2 linked regions of the Idiomarina loihiensis L2TR genome follow. The protein of the gene in region 2 interacts with the protein of the main gene of each other region in a pairwise test. Links are inferred from orthologs where the notes say so. Each region holds a gene or a part of one and is shown on either strand. Other genes may lie near its edges.

What was found.
Region 1: the proteins of IL_RS08855 (region 2) and clpA interact in binary tests that used the Escherichia coli proteins (3 or more experiments, as listed by UniProt). The link is inferred for Idiomarina loihiensis L2TR from one-to-one orthologs.

Annotation. Positions count from the first base shown.
Region 1 is NC_006512.1:727,917-730,883, forward strand. It holds clpA (ATP-dependent Clp protease ATP-binding subunit ClpA), read right to left. Parts: upstream 2,636-2,967; coding sequence 365-2,635; downstream 1-364. Other genes in the region: IL_RS03420 (arginyltransferase), read left to right, coding at 1-67; infA (translation initiation factor IF-1), read left to right, coding at 77-295; clpS (ATP-dependent Clp protease adapter ClpS), read right to left, coding at 2,663-2,967. UniProt on the Escherichia coli protein: ATP-dependent specificity component of the ClpAP protease. It directs the protease to specific substrates. It has unfoldase activity. The primary function of the ClpA-ClpP complex appears to be the degradation of unfolded or abnormal proteins.
Region 2 is NC_006512.1:1,862,480-1,866,040, reverse strand. Bases 193-3,372 are described here. They hold IL_RS08855 (response regulator), read right to left. Parts: upstream 2,994-3,372; coding sequence 393-2,993; downstream 193-392. Other genes in these bases: gshA (glutamate--cysteine ligase), read left to right, coding at 3,162-3,372; IL_RS13745 (hypothetical protein), read right to left, coding at 210-383; IL_RS08865 (sodium ion-translocating decarboxylase subunit beta), read left to right, coding at 193-213. Outside these bases: more of IL_RS08865, read left to right, coding at 1-192; more of gshA, read left to right, coding at 3,373-3,561. UniProt on the Escherichia coli protein: Member of the two-component regulatory system UvrY/BarA involved in the regulation of carbon metabolism via the CsrA/CsrB regulatory system. Phosphorylates UvrY, probably via a four-step phosphorelay.

The DNA of each region.
Region 1 (2,967 bases), 1.1 Mb from region 2 along the record:
ACTGGTTGGCAATCATTGGAAAAAAGAGCTAAAATCGCACACACTTAAAGCTCAAAACAAAGATTAGAGGATTTTAATGGCGAAAGAAGACAGTATTGAGATGCAGGGAACGGTTCTAGACACCCTTCCTAACACTATGTTCCGAGTAGAATTGGAAAATGGTCACGTAGTTACTGCCCATATCTCAGGAAAAATGCGTAAGCACTATATCCGCATCCTGACCGGCGATACCGTGACTGTGCAGTTAACTCCTTACGACCTGACCAAAGGCCGCATCGTCTTCCGCGCACGTTAATCCGCACTGAGGATTAAAAAAACCGGCTTCATTTAATGAGCCGGTTTTTTCATTTCTGCCGAAGGCTTATTAACCTTCGACGGTCTCGTTCTTGCTGTCGTAATCGAATTGCAGTCCGTCCTTGCCATCAGCAGTCACTTTCACGCTGCCGCCACTGGCCAGTTTCCCGAACAGAATTTCGTTGGCTAAGGTTTTCTTCAGGTGTTCCTGAATAACCCGACTCATTGGACGGGCGCCCATTTCCTTGTCGTAGCCTTTTTCAGCAATCCAGGCATGAGCAGAAGGGTCAACCTCAAGCGACACACCTTTTTTATCTAACTGAGCCTGCAGTTCACAAATGAATTTATCGACAACCTGTTCCAGTACTTCCGGTGTCAGATGGTTAAACCACACAATACCGTCCAGGCGATTACGAAACTCCGGAGTGAAAATATTATTAATTTCCGCCAGCGCATCGAAGCTGTGATCCTGCTGTTTAAAGCCAATAGACTTACGCACAGTTTCACGAACGCCCGCATTGGTTGTCATAACAATAATTACGTTACGGAAGTCAGCTTTACGGCCGTTATTGTCCGTTAAAGTGCCGTTATCCATTACCTGCAACAGAATGTTAAATACATCGCTGTGGGCTTTTTCCAGCTCATCCAGAAGCAACACACAATGCGGTTGCTTGATTACAGCGTCGGTCAATAAACCGCCCTGCTCGTACCCTACATAACCCGGAGGCGCACCAATTAGACGACTGACCGCATGGCGTTCCATGTATTCCGACATATCAAAGCGCACCAGCTCAATGCCCATAGCTTTCGCCAGTTGCTGTGTTACCTCGGTTTTACCAACACCCGTTGGTCCGGCAAAAATAAACGAACCTATTGGCTGGTTATCGTTGGCAAGACCCGAACGCGACAACCGTATAGCACCAGTGAGCTTATCAATAGCTTCATCCTGACCAAACACCACCATTTTCAGGTTACGATCCAGCTGCTTCAGTAAGTCCTGGTCGGACCGGGAAACTGACTGTTCCGGAATACGGGCTATTTTGGCGATAATGGTTTCAATATCCGACACCCCGACCGTTTTACGGCGTTTGGACGGCGGCAATAAACGCTGGGAAGCACCGGCTTCATCCATTACATCAATGGCTTTATCAGGCAAATGACGCTCATTAATGTATTTAGCAGAGAGCTCCGCTGCCGCTTTAATCGCCGGCTGCGTGTAACGAATACCATGATGGCTTTCGTAACGCTCTTTTAAGCCCATTAGAATTTTAGTGGTGTCTTCTACTGAAGGCTCCACCACATCCACTTTCTGGAAGCGGCGAACCAGCGCTCGGTCTTTTTCAAAAACATTTTTGAATTCATTGTACGTAGTGGAGCCAATGCACTTAAGCTGCCCACTTGAAAGCAACGGCTTAATCAAGTTAGATGCATCTAAAACGCCACCGCTGGCAGCTCCGGCACCAATAATGGTATGAATTTCGTCAATGAACAGAATCGCGTGCTCTTTTTCCTGCAGTTCTTTTAAAAGCATTTTAAAGCGCTTTTCAAAGTCGCCACGATATTTAGTGCCCGCCAGCAAATCGCCCATGTCCAGTGAATAAATGGTGGCATCCGCAAGTATCTCCGGCACTTCACCTTTAATAATGCGATAAGCCAGACCTTCTGCAATAGCTGTTTTACCCACACCGGCTTCGCCAACTAACAACGGATTATTCTTACGACGGCGGCAAAGAATTTGCGCACACCGTTCCAGCTCAAAATCGCGGCCAATTAGAGGGTCAATTTTGCCTTCCTTTGCCTGCACATTAAGATTGGCACAAAAGCGCTTCAAGTAGCTCTCTTGCTCTTCACCACCCTTAACGGCCTCTTCTTCCGCCATTTCTTCGTCCATAGGCTCATCGTCATCGATACGAGAAATACCATGAGAAATGAAATTAACGATATCCAGTCGGGTAATATCGTTTTTACTTAGCAGATAGACGGCTTGAGATTCCTGTTCACTGAAAATGGCAACCAATACATTGGCGCCCGTTACCTCAGCGTTACCGGATGACTGAACATGAAATACCGCGCGCTGCAAAACTCGCTGAAAACCAAGCGTAGGTTGAGTGTCCGGACTTTCTTCTTCCGGACCAAACAGCGGCGTACTGCGGTCAATATAACTTAATAGTTCTTCTTTCAATTGTTGAAAGTTTGCCCCACAAGCTCGAAGCGCTTCCGATGCATCTGGGTTATCCAGTAATGCAATTAGCAAGTGTTCAACTGTCATCAATTCATGATTACGTTCGCGCGCTAGCCGAAACGCATCGTTTAGCGTTAATTCAAGGGCTTTATTCAACATAGACCACTCCTTACCAGCCAACCCGGATCATTCTTGCTCCATGGTACACAATAATGGATGCTGATTTTCCCGAGCATACTGATTTACCTGTACTACTTTAGTTTCGGCGATTTCCGCAGAATATACACCGCAAACGGCCTTTCCTTTATAATGCACCTGTAACATGGTGTCCGTGGCGCGCTCCTGATCCATCTTAAAAAATCTCATCAATACTTCAATCACAAAATCCATAGGGGTGTAATCGTCATTATTAATAATGACCTTATACATGGATGGTGGCTTGAGCTCCTGCTTTTCCTCTGTATCGCTAAGGTGCTGGTGATCAAACTGAC
Region 2 (3,561 bases):
GCGAAATTAATGGGGAAATTCAGCAAAGACCCGATTAACCCGTTAATTGGTGCTGCTGGAGTATCCGCTGTACCTATGGCAGCACGGGTGGTTAATAAGGTTGGTTTACAGGCTAATCAGCAAAACTTCCTGTTAATGCATGCGATGGGACCTAACGTAGCCGGAGTATTAGGCTCAGCAGTTGCAGCGGGGGTTTTACTGGCATTGGTTTAACGCCCGGTCAGAAACATCATCGCCGTGTAAAAAGCGGCGATGACAGCGCTTATAACCGCAATATACACAAAGCCTTTGTAACCTTGTTTGATACTCCAGCCATTAGCGCGTAAATACAGCAACCAAATCAGACTGAGCAGCAGCGGAATAATAAAAAAATAGCGGATCATAGTAATTCCTCAAGACTGATGTTGTTGAATGGCTTCTAAGTCGACAGCCGCCTGATGCGCATAGCGTAAACGTTTTTCCAGTTCAGTGATCTGGTCAGCGACTTTATCGATATTACCCTCTGCCATAAATTGCTCTAAGTCGGCGGCTTTGCTTTGTAACTGAGTAAAGCCAAGATTCGCGGCAGCTCCCTTTAACGAATGAAAATAGCGGCGCGCACTTTCATGCTGCCCCCGGGTAATAAAGTCAGAGACTTTAGTAGCGCTACCCTGGTAGGTTTCATACAGCTGCTCTACTAATTTCAGATAAAGCTCAACATTGTACTGTAAACGTTTTAATGCCGTTTCAAACTCAATGCCCTTCACTTGTGGAATACGAACCGGCGGTTTATTAACCTCATCCTGTTTAGATTCTGGTGGTACTTCTGGTTGTTGGTTATTGGTGTAGTCACCCGGGACAGCCCATTTAATAATGGCTTTAATCAGTTGTTGTTCATCAATTGGTTTAGCAATATGTCCTTGCATACCTGCGGCAAGTGAACGCTCCTCGTCGCCACTCATTGCATTGGCCGTCATTGCCAGAATAGGAAGCTGCTGATAATTGAAGTCGGCGCGGATTGTTTGCGCCGCTTTCAGCCCGTCCATGACCGGCATTTGAATGTCCATTAATACCAGCGAATAATTTTTGTTATGAACGGCTTCTACTGCTAGCTGCCCATTTTCCACTATATCCACTTTAAACTTGTGGCTTGAGAGAATTTCTCTGGCGACTTGCTGGTTAATCTCATTGTCCTCTACCACCAAAATAGGCGCTCGCAAAATACTTTCCGGGATGCCGTCACCACTGTCAGCATCGTCCGCATCGGAGAGCTCTCGCTGAAATAATGTTGAGGTCAGGCTTCTACCTAATGTTGACGCGGTAAAGGGTTTTGAAATGATGTCATTGACGCCTGCTTGTTTCGCCTTTTCTGATAATTCTTCAGCGTAATATCCCGTTGCCAGAGTCATTTTCGGCCGAATGTCTTCTGCATAACGTTCGGTTATCTTCTGGCAAAATTCCAGACCATCCATACCCGGCAAACGCCAGTCAACCAAAACCAGTTGATAAGGATTGTTGTCCTCGACAGACAGCTGAAACACTTGCAAGGCTTGTTCCGCTGTTCGACAAACTTTTACGTCAACCTGATAACTGCGCAGCATTTCATAGAGCATTTCGCGGGTACTTAAGTTGTCATCAATGGCGAGAATTCGAACACCTTTAAGTTTCTGCAAAAGATACTGATGATGACTGTTGTCCTGCTCTGTCTGTAACGGCAGCTCTACTTCGATATAAAATGTAGAGCCCTGACCGGCGGCGCTGGTTACGCCGATATCGCCGCCCATTAATAAAATAAGACGTCGGGAAATGGCTAAGCCAAGGCCGGTACCCCCATACTTACGGGTTGTAGAAGTATCTGCCTGAGTAAAGGCTTTAAAGAGGTTGGCGCGCTGTTCTTCATCCATACCAATACCGGTATCGGTAACCGATATCCGTAATAAAACATTATCCCGGGAACTGTCCAGCAGGTTAACGGCAACATTGATTTCACCGTCTTCGGTAAACTTAATGGCATTACTAATTAGGTTAACCAGCACCTGATTTAAGCGCAGTGGGTCACCAATTAAACGCGTTGGTATATTGGCCGGTAAGTTAATAATAAACTCGAGGTCTTTATCGTAAGCCCGGTACGCAAACATATCCGCCAGTGAGGTCAATACGTCCTGCAAGTCGAAAGGAATGCGCTCGACAGTTAACTTACCCGCGTCAATTTTCGAAAAATCGAGAATGTCATTAATAACGCCTAGTAAAGCTTGCGAAGAGGAGTCGATGACTTTGATGTAGCGTTTTTGTTTTTGCGTAAGTTCGGTTTTCAGGCAAAGGTTTGCCATACCGACGATAGCGTTAATTGGTGTGCGAATTTCATGGCTCATATTCGCCAGAAATTCACCTTTTGACTGATTAGCACGTTCGGCGGTTTCTTTGGCTTTTTCCATTTCTTCAGCGACCGATTTAATACCGGATATATCGTAGTAGCTACCGAGGATGCCGATAATATTGTGGTCGTCATCGTAAAGTGGAACACTGGAATGCTCGACCCATTGACTCTTACCGCTCACTTTTAGTTCGATTTCTGCATTAACGGAAGGTGCCTGCTGACTAAAGGTTTTTCTGTCGCGCTCCAGTAATACGTCATTACTGGCAAGGGAATCGATTTCAGCATCCGTTTTACCGGCCAGAGACTCAGGATCAATACCAAAGTCATTGGCAAAAGCGCGGTTTCCCCCTAAAAGTTTTAACTCAGGATCGCGCCAGTAAACCCGGGTTGGCAGGTCATTAAAAACTTGTTCAAACAGTTGTAACGAGTCTGACGATAAAAAGGGTTGCCGAAAAGGCGCAGTCAGTGCGTTACGTCGGGACCACCACCAAATGACAATGCCAATAATTAAACTGAACAGAATCATCGCGACTAATACAGTGTCACTCCAGGGGGCAGGTAACAGGGCATATAACGCAAGACTGGTTACCTGAAGAATGACAAAAATGAGCTGTAAAAAAGTCCAGAATGAATTCATGGTTGATCCGTAACCGAAAGGTTAGATAAACAGTAGCTAGTCTGCCACGTTGAGCCGTAATCGCCAAGTTATGTGGTCAAATTAAGGGTGACAACCATAGACCTTTTAGCGAATTACCAGTAAGCTTAGCGGCAGAAAACCTTCCGTCTCAGTGAATGGAGTTGTCTTTTGCAAGCAACATTTCAAGCAGTTATCGAAAAGCTTAAGCAATCGGGTAAAACAGCAGTTTGGCAGGGCATTAAGCGTGGTATTGAACGTGAAGCTTTGCGAATAAAAGAAAATGGAACGCTGGCGCCGGGTGACCATCCCCAGGAACTGGGAAAAACCCTGACCCATCCAACCATTACAACCGATTACTCAGAAAACCTACTTGAGTTCATTACTCCGGTTGCCTCCGATATTGACACAACGCTGTCACAACTCCGGGATATTCATCGGGTGGCTTATAACGCCATTAATGACGAGTTGCTGTGGCCTATGAGCATGCCTTGCTATATTGGCTCAGATGACGATATTCGTATCGCTAAATATGGTGACTCGCACTCGGGACGTATGAAAAGCCTTTACC